One region of the Thermaerobacter composti genome, then DNA from elsewhere that is predicted to be linked to it. Evidence: riboswitches for the same ligand, from Rfam matches in the RefSeq annotation. Region 1 holds a riboswitch; the other holds the start of a gene.
What was found. Region 1 has a riboswitch for cobalamin ahead of Q5761_RS06695 (ABC transporter substrate-binding protein). Riboswitches for the same ligand answer to the same signal wherever they lie in the genome.
Positions count from the first base shown of each region.

Region 1 (7,828 bases):
CGGCGGCCGCCGCCCCCGGCGATCCGCCCGCGCGGGGGCGTCGCGGCGTCCGCGTCAGGATGCGGGGCCCCGCGGCCTCGACCACCACCATCTCCTCGATGCTGTAGCCGTCCAGCCCTGGCACGCGCAGGGCCGGCTCGATGCAGAGGACCATCCCCGCCTCCAGGCGATCGTCCACCCCGGGCATCAGCAGCGGCTCCTCCACAGTCTCGAGGCCGATGCCGTGGCCGAGCAGCGGCGCCAGGTGGCCGGCGAGCCCGAAGGACGCGGCCGCCTCTTCCGCCGCCGCCAGCAGGGCCGCCACCGGGGTGCCGGGCCGGCACCGCGCGAGGACCGCCTCCAGGCAGGCCGCGGTGGCGGCGGCCAGCCGCTCCAGCTCGGGATGAACCGGCTCGAGCAGCGCGGTGCGCAGCACGTCGAACTGGTAGCCCTGGCAGGCGCCGATGATGTCGAAGGCGACCGCCTCGCCCGGCTGTACCCGCCGGTCCGTGGCCTGGGGCCAGCGGAAGCTCAGCAGGGACCAGGCGCCGGCGTGCACCCGGAAGTAGCGTACGAAGTCGGCGCCGGCGGCCAGCGCGGCCGCGGTCCCCGCGGCGCCCAGCTGCTGCTCCGAGAGGCCGGGGCGCAGGACCTCGAGGGCCGCGGCCAGCCCCACATCGGCCACCGCCGCGGCCCGGGCGAGCAGCTCCTGTTCCTCCGGGTCCTTGACGCGGCGCGCCCGGCGAACCAGTGCGTCGGCGGGGACCCACTCCACGCCCGGCAGGGCCTGGGCGGCCGCCCGGAAGGCGGCCCAGGACCACAGGTCCGTCCCCGCGACGCCGATGCGGCCTGCGGTGAGCCCCAGGCGCTGGATCCACGTGCGGAGGGCCGTGGGATGGGCGGGGGTGAGATCGACCCGGTCTGCCACCACCGTCTCGGGACGGGCCGCGTCGGCGATGAGGACCACCGGGCCGCGGCGCGGCACCAGCAGGAGCGACTGCCCCCAGCCCTCGTACCCCGGGACCGCCGCCGCCGTGGGGGCGGGGGCGTGGTGGCCGCAGAGGAAGGCCACGTCCCCGCCGCGTTCGTAGAAGGCACGGCCCACCGCCAGCACCGCATCGAGGCCCGCGGCCGCGGCGGCGGCCCGCAGCGCGTCCTGCCGCCGTCGGTAGGTGGCCTCGGGCAGGACCGGCCGGTCGATCCCGGGGCCCCGGGCCCCGCGGGGCAGGTAGGGCGCCGGGGCGGCGGGCGCCGGACCGGCGGCGTCGCCCGAGGGAGGTTCCGGGGCGGTTCCCGGTTCGTCCGACACCGGCGACACCTCGCTTCCGTCCCCCTACTTTGGCCGTCGGCCGCGGATTCCCTCCCGGGCCCCTTCCGGCCACCGCGCCGGGCCGGTGACGGCGGCCGCACCGCCGGCGGCCGCCGGCCCCCGGTGCCGCCGGCGCGCAGCCTCGGGGCCCCGGTGGAGCCGCCCCGAACGCCGGGGGTTGAGGCCGACCCGCGGCGGGCCGATAATGGCCCCGTCGAGGTGAGGAGCCATGGCGGGCTTGTTCGATCCCATCACCTTCCGCGGGCTGACCCTGCGCAACCGCATCGTCATGTCCCCGATGTGCCAGTACAGCGCCGGCACCGACGCCCGGGCCAACGACTGGCACTTCGTGCACTACGGGACCCGGGCGGTCGGCGGCGTCGGGCTGATCGTGGTCGAGGCCACGGCCGTCGAGGGCCGCGGGCGCATCAGCGAGGCCGATCTCGGCCTCTACCGCGACGACCACGTCGAACCCCTCCGGCGGATCGTCGACTTCTGCCACGCCCAGGGGGTGCCCGTCGGCATCCAGCTCGCCCATGCCGGCCGCAAGGCGTGGTCCCCGAACAAGGGGGTGGGGCCGGAGCCGGCGGTGGCGCCGTCGGCGATCCCCTTCGCCCCGGACTGGCCCGTGCCGCGCGCCCTGGGGATCGAGGAGATCCCGGCCATCGTCGACGCCTTCGCGGCGGCCGCCCGCCGGGCGCTGCAGGCCGGGTTCGACCTCATCGAGATCCACGCCGCCCACGGCTACCTCTTGAACCAGTTCCTCTCCCCGCTGAGCAACCGGCGGACCGACGGGTACGGGGGCGACCTCCGCGGCCGCATGCGCCTGCTGCTGGAGGTGGTCGAGGCGGTGCGGGCGGTCTGGCCCTCCGACCGGCCCCTCTGGGTGCGGCTCTCGGCCGTGGACTGGGCGCCCGGGGGCGTCACCCTGGACGACACCGTCGCCGTTGCGTCCGCCCTCAAGGAGCGGGGCGTCGACCTGGTGGACTGCAGCTCCGGTGGGGTGGTGCCGCCTCCCGAACCCATCCCCCAGGGGCCCGGCTACCAGGCCGCCTTCGCGGCCGAGGTGCGCCGCCGGGTGGGCATCGCCACCGGGGCCGTCGGGCTGATCACCGAGCCCGCCCAGGCGGACCACGTGATCCGCTCGGGCCAGGCCGACGTCGTCCTGCTGGCGCGCCAGTTGCTGAGGGAGCCCTACTGGCCGCTGCGGGCGGCGCGGGAGCTCGGGGCCGAGATCGCCTGGCCCCGCCAGTACCTGCGGGCGCGCCGGTAGCCGACGCCCGCGTTGGGCCGAGCCGGGGGCGCCCGCGGCCGCGGCCACGCCGGGGCGCGGGTGGGCCCCCGCCCGTCCCGCGTCCGGAAGGGCGCGTCACCGCCGCCCATCCGCGGCGACCGGCCGCTACCTCGTGCCCCCGCGATGGGGTAGAATGGGTGCGGACAACCGAATCCCGTGGCGGTCCAGGTGCCCCGTCCCGCGGCGGCCCAGGGTGCGGCGCGACGCGGCCGCGGGCGAGGGAGAATAGGGAAGTCCGGTGCGAATCCGGCGCGGTCCCGCCACTGTGACCGGGGAGCCGGCGCCCCTCGTGCGCCACTGCGGCCCGCTGCCCCAGCGGGCAGGGCTGCGGGAAGGCCGGGCGCCCGGCGGTGATCCGGGAGCCAGGAGACCTGCCTGGACCGAGTACGTACGCCTTCGGCGGAAAGGAGGTACGTACCGGGTGCGCCCACGTGCGGGGACGTCGCCCCGGCCTGCTCTGACGCCAAGGCCGGGGCTTTTCGTTTGAGCAGGGAGCCGTTGGCGGAGGGATCCGTCCGCCCGCCGCCGAGGGGCGCGGGCGACCCGGGTGCGGCCGGGTCGGCGCCCCGGGCGGGTGCCGACGGAGACGGGGACGAGGGGAGAGGGACCGGATGATGGCACGGTTCGTACGAGGGCTCTGGGCGGGACGAACGCGGCGAGGCGGCGGGCCGCGACGCGGTGGGGCCCTGGTGGCGCTGCTCCTGCTGGTCGCCCTGCTGGTGACCGCCTGCGGCGGTGGCGGCGGGGCGACGCCGGACGGCGCAGGGGCCGGCGGCTCCGGGGCCGGTTCGTCCCCGGCCGCTGCCGGCGAGGGGCAGGCGTCGACGGAGCAGGCGCCGCGGACGAGCTACCCCTACACCCTCACCGACGACGCCGGGCGGCAGGTGACCCTGGAGCGGCGGCCCGAGCGCATCGTCTCGCTGGCGCCGAGCAACACCGAGATCCTCTTCGCCATCGGCGCCGGGGACCGGGTGGTGGGGGTCGACTCCTTCAGCGACTACCCCGCGGAGGTCCAGGAGCTGCCCAAGGTCGGGGGCCTGACGGACACCAACTACGAGCAGATCGTGGCCCTGGAGCCGGACCTGGCCCTGACCATCGGCGGGACCGAGGAGCAGGTCGCGAAGCTGGAGGAGCTCGACATCCCGGTGGTGGTCATCCAGCCGGCCACCCTGGACGACGTGCTGGACCGCATCCTGCGCATCGGCGAGCTGGTGGACGCCCAGGCGGGCGCGCGCCGGGTGGTGGAGGACATGCGGTCCCGCATCGAGGCGGTGCGCCAGCGCGTGGCGGACATCCCGGAGGACCAGCGGGTGCGCGTGTTCTACGAGGTCTGGAACGACCCGCTGATGACCGTGGGGCCGGGCGGGTTCATCCACGACGTCATCGTGGCCGCCGGCGGCATCAACGTCGCCAAGGGGACCGGTCAGCCCTGGCCCCAGATCAGCCTTGAGGAGGTCGTGCGGCAGGACCCCCGGGTCATCGTGGTGCCGGCCTCGCTCAAGACCTCCTACGAGGAGCTCAAGGCCAAGCGCCGCCGCGGGTGGGAGGGCATCACCGCGGTCGAGCAGGGCCGCGTGTACGCCATCGACGACGCGGTGATCAGCCGGCCGGGGCCGCGCCTGGTCGAGGGGCTGGAGCAGCTGGCTCGCTGGTTCTACCCCGACCGCTTCCAGGGAGGCGAGTGACGGCCGAGGACGCGCCAGGGGGGTGCCGGCCGCGCCGGTGGGGTCCGGTGGGGGCGGGGGGCATGCGGCTTCAGGGGAGAAGGCAGCGGCCCCTGGGCCGGGCCGCACGATCGGCGATGCCGCAGGGCGGGGCGAGGGCCGAGGCCGACGGGACGGGTCCTGGACGAGGGCCGGGAGGGCCGGGTCCGGCCCGCCTGCCGGGCGCGGGGCGCCCTCCCGGCCGGGGGGCCGGCGTCTTCGCCGGCCTGGCCCTGGCCTTGGTGGTCTCGCTGCTGCTGGCGACGGGGCTCGGGGCCGTCGCGGTGCCGCCGGCCGAGGTGGTGCGCGTGCTGCTGGACGCGGCGGCCCGCGCCCTCGCGGGGGACGCGGGCGGGGAGGTGGCCCCGGCGGCACGGATCCTGGTGGACATCCGGCTGCCGCGGGTGCTCCTGGCGGCCCTTGTCGGGGCGTCCCTGGCCGCCGCGGGCAGCGCCTTCCAAACCCTCTTCCGCAATCCCATGGCGGACCCCTACGTGCTGGGCGTCTCCAGCGGCGGCGCGCTGGGCGCGGCCCTCGCCTACCTGGTGCTCCTCGGGCTGTCCACCGGCGCGGCGGGCGCGGCGGAGGGGCCGCCCGGCGGCGCGGCCGGGCCGGCGGCCGGAGGGCTCGGCGGCGTGGCGGGCGCGCTGGTGCGGATCATCGGCTTCGGGCTGGTCCCCGCCGGCGCCTTCGTCGGCGCCCTGGGTGCGGTGGTGGCGGTCAGCCGCCTGGCCCGGGTCGGCGGCCGCCTGGCCGTCGGCACCCTGCTGCTGGCCGGGGTGGCGGTGGCGTCGCTGCTGGGCGCGCTGGTGTCCTTGCTGGTCTTCCTCAGCGGCGAGCGATTGCGACCCATCGTGTTCTGGCTGCTGGGCAGCCTGTCGGGCGCGGGCTGGCGGGACGTGGAGGCCCTGGCCGTGGCGGCGGCGCTGGGCCTCGGGATCCTGGCCAGCCAGGTGCGGGCGCTCAACGCCCTCTGGCTCGGCGAGGAACCCGCCCACCACCTGGGGGTCGACGTGGAGGCGGTGAAGCGGCGCCTGCTGGTGGCCGGTTCGCTGCTGGCCGCCACGGCGGTCAGCGTCAGCGGCGTCATCGGCTTCGTGGGGCTGATCGTCCCCCATGCGGTGCGGCTGATGGTGGGCGCCGACCACCGGCGGCTGTTGCCCGGCGCCGTCCTGGCCGGGGCGACGGTGATGATCCTGTGCGACACCGTGGCGCGGCTGGCCCTGGCGCCGGCCGAGCTGCCGGTGGGCGTCGTGACGGCCCTGGCCGGGGCGCCCTGGTTCCTCTGGCTGCTGCGGCGCCATGCCGCGGGACGGGACGTGGGACTGGGATGAGGGAGGGTCGCGTCCGGGCCGCGGTGAGGGGGCGCGGGGCGGGGCTCGCGGCGACCTGCGCTCCGCCGGACGGGCCGGGACGGCGGGCCGGTGCCGGCGACGGTCCCCGAGGGTGGGGAGGTGGGCGGATGGGATTCGCCCTGGAGGTGCGGGGCGTGCGCGTCGGCTACGCGGCGACCCCGGTGCTGGACGGGGTGACCCTGGAGGTCGGTGCCGGGGAGTGGTTGGCGGTGGCCGGCCCCAACGGGTCGGGCAAGACCACGCTGCTGCGCACCCTCTCGGGCTACCTCCGCCCCCAGGCGGGGTGGGTGCGCCTGGAGGGCACGGACCTGGCGGCGTGGCGGCCGACCGCCCGGGCGCGACGGCTGGCCGTGGCCGGCGTGGAGTCGGGGCCGGGGTCCGGGCTCACCGTGGCGGAGTACGTGGCGCTGGGGCGGACGCCGCACCTGGAGGGGCTCTGGGGCTGGGAGGGACCCCGGGACCGCGAGGCGGTGGCCCGCGCGCTGGCCTGGGTCGGACTCGCCGACCAGGCCCATCGGCCCCTGGACGTGCTGAGCGCCGGCCAGCGGCAGAAGGCGCTCCTGGCCCGCGCGCTGGCCCAGGAGCCGGCGGTGCTGCTGCTGGACGAGCCGACCAACCACCTGGATCTGCGCCACCAGGTGGAGATCATGGACCTCTTGGATGGCCTTCGCCGCCGCCTGGGCCTGACGCTGGTCGCCGTCCTCCACGACCTCAACCTGGCCGCCCTCTACTGCCAGCGCCTGGTACTCATGGAGGCCGGCCGGGTGGTGGCGGCGGGGCCGCCGGCCCAGGTGATGCGGCCCGACGTGCTCGGCCGGGTCTACGGTTGCCCGGTGCTGGTGGTGCCCCATCCGCGCCTCGGCGTGCCCCAGGTGGCGCTGCTCCCGGGCGGGTCGTCGGGGCCGGGAGCCGGCTCGTCCCCTGCGGAGCGGGCGGACGAACCGGCGGCGGCCGGCGCCTGAGGGACGACGCGCCCGCGGGAAACGCGGCGGCGGATGCGGGCGGCCTGGCGGCCGCCCGCATCCGCCGCAGTGGATCGTCCCCCGCCGCGATCCGCCGCCCTGCCGCCCCCCGCGGCCTCCCGTGCGGTGCGGGGAGGCGCGCCCCGCGGGGAGGGCGGCCGGTCGCCCGGGCCCGCGGCTCAGCGCCGTTCCAGCGGGACCCAGGGCCGATGGGTGGGGCCCGTGTACTCGGCGCGCGGTCGGATCAGCCGGTTGTTGGCGTACTGCTCGAGGACGTGGGCCGTCCACCCGGAGATCCGGCTGACGGCGAAGATCGGCGTGTACAGCTCGAAGGGGATCCCCATCACGTAGTAGGTGGAGGCGCTGTAGAAGTCCACGTTGGGATGGAGCCCCTTCTCCGCCGCCACCGCCCGCTCCACCGCCTGGGAGATCTCGAACCAGCGCAGCTCCCCGGCCGCCTCCGCCACCTTGCGCGAGAGCCGGCGCAGGATGGTGGCCCGCGGGTCCTCGGTCTTGTAGACCCGGTGCCCGAAGCCCATGATGCGGCGCCGCTGGGCCAGGGCCTGCTTCACCCACGCCTCGGCCCGCTCGGGCGAGCCGATCTCCAGCAGGGTGCGCATGACCTGCTCGTTGGCTCCCCCGTGGAGGGGACCCTTGAGGGCGCCCAAGGCGGCGGTGATGGCCGAGTACATGTCGGACAGGGTGGCTGCCACCACCCGGGCCGCGAAGGTCGAGGCGTTGAGCTCGTGGTCGGCGTGGAGCACCAGGGCGACGTTCATGACCTCCGCGTGCAGCGGGCTGGGTTCCTCCCCCCGCAACATGTAGAGGAAGTTGGCCGCCAGGGACAGGTCGCGCCGGGGTGCCACCGGCTCCTTGCCCTGGCGCACCCGCTCGATGGCGGCCACCAGGGTGGGGAACTGGGCCACCAGGCGCGTCGCCCGGCGCAGGTTGGCCTCGCGGGACTGGTCGTCCTGCTCGGGATCCAGCGTGCCGAGGAACGAGACCGCGGTGCGCAGGGCCGCCATCGGGTGGGTGGCCGGCGGGATGTGCCGGATCAGCTCCAGCACCTGGCCGGGCAGCGCCTGCTGCGAGCGCAACTGCTGGACGAAGGCGTCCAGCTCCGCCCGGTTCGGCAGCCGGCCGTGCCACAGCAGGTACACCACCTCTTCGAAGGTGGCGTGCTCCGCCAGGTCGCGGACGTCGTAGCCGCGGTAGAGGAGGCGGCC
Region 1 is NZ_CP132508.1:1,639,748-1,647,575, reverse strand. Features, by position in the region: gene Q5761_RS06705 (M24 family metallopeptidase) at 1-1,297, opposite strand, end outside; gene Q5761_RS06700 (NADH:flavin oxidoreductase/NADH oxidase) at 1,518-2,561, shown strand; cobalamin riboswitch at 2,807-2,955, shown strand; gene Q5761_RS06695 (ABC transporter substrate-binding protein) at 3,194-4,267, shown strand; gene Q5761_RS06690 (FecCD family ABC transporter permease) at 4,384-5,619, shown strand; gene Q5761_RS06685 (ABC transporter ATP-binding protein) at 5,748-6,602, shown strand; gene Q5761_RS06680 (citrate synthase) at 6,782-7,828, opposite strand, start outside.

Region 2 (7,828 bases), 870 kb from region 1:
GGCCGGGACTCCGGTGCGGAGGAGGACGGAGCCGCAACCCGGCCAACCGGCTGGTGGGGGGCGCTGCGGGCGGCCCTCAACCGGTGGTGGGCGGCGCTCGTCGCGTTCTTGCAGTGATTGCGGCAGGAGTTCGGCCGGGATCGGTGCCGGGATCGAGGCCGCGCACATGGCTCAATACCGTGGCGCCCGGTGCCCGGCGGGCATGCCCGGCGTCATTCCGTCATGGACCAGCCGCAGCGGCCAGTCCACCGGCCACAGGTCGACAGCCGCACTGCAGTGCAGTAGATCCCACAGAAAGGGCACGTGTTCCAGCCCGACGGTCACCAGCACCCGCCGCCCACGGCGGCGGGTGCTGGCATGGGCTTCGGCCTCGAGCACGGAACGGCAGGCGTCGAGGATGTTGGCGGCCATGCCCTCGCCTTTACCCGTTCCGGTCCGCCGCCACCTCGTAGTGGATGTTCCGCGCCTCGAAGAAGTTGACGATCTCCGGCACGTCCACCTCGGTGGCCATCCACTGGGCCGGATTGGGCGTACCGAAGTGGGGGCCCAGGCCGAGTTCGTCCAGGCGCCGGTCGGTCACGTACTCCACGTAGGCGTTGAGGTACTCGGCGCTGACGCCCAGGATCGGCCGCGGCAGCAGGGCGCGGTTGTAGTCCCGCTCCAGGTCCACCGCCCGCAGGATGAGCCCCTTCACCTCCCGGGCAAAGGCCGGCGTCATCAGCTCGGGGTGCTCCTCCAGGAGCGCGGTGATCAGGTGGATCCCGAAGGACAGGTGCAGGCTCTCGTCCTTGAGCACCCAGTCCACCAGGGTCGCCAGGCCCTTGAGCAGGTTGCGGCGCCGGAAGGTGTAGGCGAACAGGAACCCCCCGTAGAAGAACACGCCCTCCAGGACGATGTAGTAGCCGATCAGGTTGCGGAGGAACGCCTGCCGCCCCTCCAGGGTCGAGACGTCGGGCCGGACCAGCAGCTGGCGGGTCAGCTCCTGCTGGAACGCCTCCTTGGCGCGGATGGCCGGGACGTCGCGGTGGGCGGCGAAGACCCGCTCCCGGTCGACGGGCAGGGTCTTGAGCACGTACTCGAAGGCCATGGTGTGGTTGGCCTCTTCCCAGATCTGCCGCGCCAGGTAGAGACGGATCTCCGGCGGGGTGAGCAACGGGTAGATCGACATTACCAGGTTGTGGGTGACCAGCGACTCCATCGGGTTGAAGAAGCCCAGCAGCAGCTCGACGGCCCGCCGCTCGTCGTCCGTCAGGCGCAGCTCCCAGTCGCGCACGTCGTCGGCCAGGGGGATCTCCTCGGGGAACCAGGTGTTGCGCTTGCCCTGCTGGGCGTGGGCGTAGGCCCAGGGATACCGCAGCGGGAAGAGCTGGATGGGTTCCAGCGGGTCGCCGCCCAGCAGGCGGTCGCCGGGGACGCGGTGGCCCGCCTCCCCCGCTGGGGCGTCACCAGGTCGCCCGCCGCCCGGCTGGCGCTGACCGTGGGGTGCACCGTCCGGCGGGCGGTCCTCCGGCATGGGACGGCCCCCAGGCCCCTCCTCGGCCTGATGGTGGTGAGCCGGTTGGTCGGCCGATGGGCGGATGATGGGCTCCACAGCCATCTCCTCCTTGCCTGTCCCGTGGGTGCCTTGCCAAGGGTGGTGCGATCGCGGTGCACCGGCGCCATCGCGCCCGCGTGGGGCTTGCTGGGTCACCGGCTCATTGGCACGACTCGCAGATCAGATCCGGATCTTCGGGACGAACGCGGCACGCCGCCTGCGGCAGGCCGTTCGCCCCGCGCCCGCCAAGGCGCCCGTCGGGGCGTCCGTCGAGGTCCGGGGGATCCCCTACCCCCTCACGCTCGGCAGCCGGCGCATCCACGGCGACCGGCGCTGGGACGCCGGTGGCTGCCGCGGCGCCAGCCGGGCCGGCTTCGGACCCGCCCGGGCGTGCCTCCCCGCCGCCCGGGTGGGATCCGGGTCGGGCCGGGCTGGTCTCCACCGCGCCCGGGTGGGTCCCGGCTCCGGTCACGCTCACGCTGGCGTGCACGCCACCCGGGCTGGCCCCCGCTCCGGCCGGTTCGTCCAGGTTCCAGCGCAGCTTGCGGCGCGCCTTGTTCACCCGCACCGTCGAGGGCTCCGCGTACATCCGCGGCGCCATGAAGAGGTAGTAGGTGGACTTCAGCCCCCGCCGCCAAGCTTCGAGATACACCCGCTCCATGGCCCCCAGGTCCCGGTCGGCCAGGAACAGGTTGCGGCTGATGCCCATGTCGACCCACTTCTGGGCGCGGGCCGCCACCTCCAGGTAAACCTCGGGCGGCACCTGGTACGCGGTGGGGTAGCGGCGGCGCACATCGGCGGGGATCTCGGCGATGGGCTGGAGGTCGCCGCGTTCCTCCACGATGCGGTCGCGGGCGGCCTCCCAGAGGCCCCGCCGCTCCAGCTCCTCCACCAGGACGCGGTTGATCTCGAGGAACTTGCCCGAGAGGGTCTGCCGGGAGAAGACGTTGGCGTAGGGCGGATCCAGGCTCGGCGTGGTCCCGGCGATCAGGCTGATGGTGGCGGTCGGGGCGACGGCCAGCACCGTGCCGTTGCGCATGCCCCGGCGCACCCGGTCCCGGACCGCATCCCAGTCCAGGCGGGCCGTGCGGTCGACCGCCACGGGCTGTCCGCGCTCGGCCTCGAGGTCCGCCAGGGTGTCCAGGGGCACCCGGCCGCGGGCCCAGCCGCTCTCGGTGAAGGCGGGGAAGGGGCTGCGTTCTTCCGCCAGGCGGCACGAGGCCAGGATGGCGTGGTAGCTGATGAACTCCAGCACCCGGTCGGCCAGCTCGGCCGCCTGGGGGTCGGCGTAGCCCCAGCCCAGGCGGTTGACCGCCTCGGCGAAGCCCATCACCCCCAGCCCCACCGGCCGTTGGCGCAGGTTGGAGCGGCGCGCCTTCTCGATCGGATAGAGGTTGAGGTCGATGACGTTGTCCAGCCCCCGCATGGCCACCGCCACCGTCTCGGCCAGGGCGTCCCAGTCGATGCCCTGCGGCCCCAGGTGGCGGGCCAGGTTGACGCTGGCCAGGTTGCACACCGCCACCTCGTCGGCGGTGGTGGGGAGGAAGACCTCGGTGCAGAGGTTGCTGGAGTGGATCACCCCCGGCAGCAGCGAGCGCAGGTTGCCGGCGTCCTTGAACACCAGCCAGGGGTGGCTGGTCTCCTGCAGGGTGGCCAGGATCTCCCGGAAGAGCTGGCGCGCGTCCAGCCGCTTCCACGCCCGGCCGGGCAGCGCCCCGGCCTCGGCCTGGCGGATGCGCTCGGCGTAGGCCGCGGCGAAGGCTTGCCCCACCTTCTCGGGCAGCTCCGGCACGTAGGCCGGGTCGAACAGGTACCACGGCTCCCCGGTCTCCACGCGGCGCAGGAACTCGTCGGGGATCCAGAGGGCGGTGTTGACGCTGTGCGCCCGCAGGTACGGGTCGCCGCTGTTGCGCTTGAGGTCGAGGAAAGCCTCGATCTCCAGGTGCCAGGGCTCGAGGTACACCGCCAGCGTCCCCCGCCGGCGGCCGCCCTGGTTCACCGCCTTGATCAGGGCGTCGTAGAAGTGGATGAACGGGATGACGCCCGACGACTCGCCGTTGATCCCCCGCACCGGCGATCCCGCCGCCCGCAGCCGCGTCACCGAGGCCCCGATGCCGCCGGCGTACTTGGCCAGCCGGCCGAAGTCACTGGCCGCCTCCAGGATGTGCTCCATGGAGTCGTGGACGTCGGCCAGGTAGCAGGACGAGAGCTGGTGGTGGGGCGTGCCGGCGTTGAACAGGGTCGGCGTGCTGGGCAGATAGCGGAAGGCCGACATGGCGTGGTAGAACCGGCGGGCCCAGGCCTCCCGCTGGCCGGGTTCCTCCGCCAGGGCCAGCCCCATGGCCACCCGCATGAAGAGGAACTGGGGCGTCTCCAGCCACCGGCGGCTCTCCGGCTCCCGCACCAGGTACCGGTCCATCAGGGTGACGAGGCCGATGAAGGGCAAGGTCTCGTCCCGCTCCGGGTCCAGGGCGGCCGCCAGCGCGTCGAGGTCGAAGGCCAGCAGCCGCTGGTCCAGGGCACCGCAGGCCACGCCCTTGCGGATGTAGGCCGGGAAGGCGGCCCGGTAGGCCGCCGGGGACGGGTCCGGTTCCCCCAGGACGAACCGGTAGAGCTGGCGCAGCCGCGCCCGCACCGCCACCCGTTCCATCCGCGGCTCCCGGTGCAGGTGCTGGGTGGCGGCCTGGACCAGGAGCTCCTCCAGTTCGGTGGCGGTCCCGGCGGGTTCGGTAGCCGTTCCGACGGGCGCGGTAGCGGTTCCGGCGGGCGCGGCGACGACGCCGGGCGATGCCAAACCGCCGGCGAGGGGGCCGACCGAGGCGGCTGGGGACGCGGCGAGGATCCCGGCCCCAGGAGAGCCGGCTGCCACCCACTTCAGGTCGCGGCGCAGGATCTGCTCGAGGCGGGCCGCATCGGGCAGGCCGGCGGTCAGCCGGCGGAGGACGTCGTCCATGGGCTTCCTCCCCTCCCCTGGCGGTTCCGCCCCAGCGCCATCGGCGCGGCACGGAGGAGGGGAGGAGCCGGCGGGCGCCCCCGGCCCGCCCCGCCAGGCGATGGAGACCGGCGTGGATGCCGTCGGCTGGCGGGAGGGAAACGAAACCCGGCCCACGGGGGGCCGGGTTGCATGGCAAGGGAATGCCCGCGCTCGGCCCGCCCTCACCCCTCCGCGGGGGCGGAACGGAGGCGCGGTGTGGGTACTCGGGCTTCCGGCGCCGCCGTCCCCGGGCGCGGGTCGATGGCCTCGCACACCGGGCATCGATCCCGTGCACCGGTTCCGGCGCGCCGGTCACCGTTGCGGGACAGCGCCGGACTCTCACCGGTCTTCCCCCAGCGGGCCACCGGCGCCGCGGCCGGACCATGGCCCCGCCGCCGCGGTCGCCCTCGCGGACCGCCTGGGAGGACGGTCCCCGCCAGGATCCGCTCATCGGGAGCGCGATCCCCCGTCGGGGGCGATGCGCTCCGGTGGCCGCGCCCTGCCCTGTCGGACAGGCACCGCGCCGTGGCTGGGTCCTGCGCCCTCGGGGGCGCAGCGCGGACCGCAGCCACATGCCAGATATGGAATTTTGTTCGACGCAATCCTACAACATGTTGTGTTCATTGGCCAAACCCGAAGGGCGGCCGCCATCGGCAGCTACGACCGGCGGCCGGCACAGGGCGGGCCGGGAGACGGACAAGCTCACCCGGACGACCCCGGCGCCTAGCGGCGCGCCATGGCGAACTCCCCAAGGGCCTGCGGGTCGTCGGATTGGAGGATGTCCACCCCCCAGCCCGCCAGCTCCCGCAGAACCGCGCGGCTCTCGCCGAAGCTGTGGACCGCGATCTGCGCCCGGTGGAGCAGGTAGACCTCCTCCGGCGCCAGGTGCTCGGCATCCACGCAGAAGACGTCCGCACCGGCCGACCGCGCCACCGCGACCGGGTCGATCAGCCGGGCCTGGCAGATGGCGCCCGTCATGATGTCGGGGGCCACCTCCTTGCACCACCGCAGCACGTAGTGGTCGAAGGACAGCAGCATCACCTGGTCGTGCATGTCCCGCTGCCGCACCAGCTCGACCACCCGCTCGCAGAGGGCGGCGGCGTCGCGGCCGTACGGCTTGAGCTCGATCTGCAGGTACACCCGCCCCCGGGCCCAGTGGAGCACCTCCGCCAGGGTGGGGACGCGCTCCCCGCGGAACCGGCCGCCGAACCAGGCACCGGCGTCCAGCTGGCGCACCTCGTCCCACCGGGCCTCGGCCACCCTCCCCTTGCCGTTGGTGGTCCGGCGCAGGTCGGCGTCGTGGAAGACCACCACCTCGCCGTCGGCCGTCAGCTGCACGTCGAGCTCCACCATGTCGACCCCGGCCGCCACCGCCTCCCGGAAGGCGGACAGGGTGTTCTCCGGGGCCCGCGCGCGGCCGCCGCGATGGGCACAGGTCAGCGGCCGCTGCCGCTCGAGGGCCCACGCCAAGGACGGTAGACCGCGATCCATGGGAACCTGGACCAACCTCCGCGGCAAACTCCGCGGGCCGGCGCCATCCCGCCGGCCCGTGCGATGGACTGCCCCTTCCCCAGACGCCGCACAACGCCTGGGTCATGGTATTCCGCCGCTCCCTGGCGCATCGCCAGCGTCAGCACCCAGGGCGCCAGGCCCGCCCCTCGGCACGTCGACACCAAAGGCCCGCGGCCCCACCGCAGGCCTCGTTGGCACCGTTGCCGGCGTCGTCGGCACCGCTGGCCCATGGCCCGACCATCCGCGGTCGCTCCCACCGCGTGACCGGACCCGCCCGACGTCGTCGCGTCCATCGGACCCCTAACGCCGCCCCCTGCTGCGGACACGCGGCCCGCGTCCGCTCTCTCGCCAGACAGTGTAGCGGCCGCCGTGCCAGCCGGGAAGCCCTCGCGCATGGGCCTTAAAAGAGGGCACGAGCGCGGTTCGGCGGGCAGGGCCGCCTCCCGGTTCGCCTGGCCGATCCGGTCCTCAAGAGGGTACGAGGCGCCGGCCCGCCTTCGGCGCGAGGGCCGTGAACAGGGGCTCGAGGGACCGGATGACCGCCCAGTCCCGGGCGGGGTACCGCGGGTAGAGGCCGTACCGGTCCAGCAGCACGGCCTGGACCCCCAGCTCACGGACGGGCAGGACATCGTTGAGCAAGTTGTCACCCACCACCAGCATCGCGTCGCGCGGAACGCCGGTGGCCTGCTCCAGCCATGGGATGATGCGTCGCCATCCTTGGGGCTTGCCGGCCTCGGTGACGCGGTGGCTGAAGGCTCCTTCGAGGCCGATGGCGCCCAGGATCGTTTCGGCGTGGCGCGCGGTCGCATTGGTCACCAGCACCCGGAGAGGCTCTGTCGCGCTGAAGAAGGGTTCCTCCCCGTAGGACTCGGGGGGCGGCACCGCGACCCACGAGCGCACCGCGGCCATCGCCTCGAGGCATCGGTCGGGACACAGCCCAAACCGCAGCGCCGTGGCCGTCGCCAACATCCACGCATCCCCGAGGGCCAGGTATCGGCCCGGCGCCCCGACATAGCCACCGGCGTCGGCGACCCGCCGCCACCGCGATGCCGACGTTCCCTCCCAACCGACCGCTACGCCGGGTTCCAGCCGCGGGTGGCCGAGCAGGACGTCCTCGATCCGGTCGTAGATCCTTCCCAGGCGCAGGCGCCGGTTCACGTCGGAGAACGGGAACGCCTCCCGCAGGAAGGCATCGCGAAGGGACTCGGGCAGGTGGGCCGCCAGCGCCCGCGTATACGCGACAGAGTACAGCAAGTCGTCGTACAGGGTGCCGTCGAGATCGAAGATCACCAGCCGTGCCCCACGGGGGTCCGCTCGGACTGGGGATGCCAGGTGCGTTCACCTCCTTCGGCTGCGCCCCCGTCGTGGTCCCACCCTCCTCTGCCCGCTCCCCGTCCCCACCTTACCGCGGCCGGCCGCCGCAGCCGTTAAGGGCCCATCAAGGCTTGGGGAAACTTCGGCAACACGGCGACGACCGTTCCTTATCGACAAAACGAAAGCTGCCGGCACCAGGCGGCCGACGGGCCCCCGGCACCGGCAGCCTTCGTCACGACGCCTTCAGCTTGCCGCCGACAGCTGCTGGGCGAACTGCTCGAAGAACCCCAGCGCCCCCGGATTGCTCATCGAATCCGGGTTCACCGCCTTCTCCCGCGGTACGCCCATGAGGATCTTCTTGATCGGCACCTCGAGCTTCTTGCCGTTCAGCGTCCGCGGCACCTCGGGGATCGCCACGATGTCGTCGGGCACGTGGCGGGGCGAGAGGCTCTCCCGGATCCGCCGCTTGATGCGGTCGCGCAGCTCGTCGTCGA
Region 2 is NZ_CP132508.1:2,507,583-2,515,410, forward strand. Features, by position in the region: gene Q5761_RS10170 (hypothetical protein) at 1-117, shown strand, start outside; gene Q5761_RS10175 (hypothetical protein) at 172-411, opposite strand; gene Q5761_RS10180 (ribonucleotide-diphosphate reductase subunit beta) at 422-1,597, opposite strand; gene Q5761_RS10185 (ribonucleoside-diphosphate reductase subunit alpha) at 1,695-4,487, opposite strand; cobalamin riboswitch at 4,727-4,862, opposite strand; gene Q5761_RS10190 (glycerophosphodiester phosphodiesterase) at 5,232-5,999, opposite strand; gene Q5761_RS10195 (HAD family hydrolase) at 6,489-7,310, opposite strand; gene Q5761_RS10200 (acetoacetate--CoA ligase) at 7,578-7,828, opposite strand, start outside.
Region 2: it holds a riboswitch for cobalamin, as region 1 does, so the genes downstream of both, Q5761_RS10185 (ribonucleoside-diphosphate reductase subunit alpha) here and Q5761_RS06695 (ABC transporter substrate-binding protein) in region 1, are expected to answer to the same signal.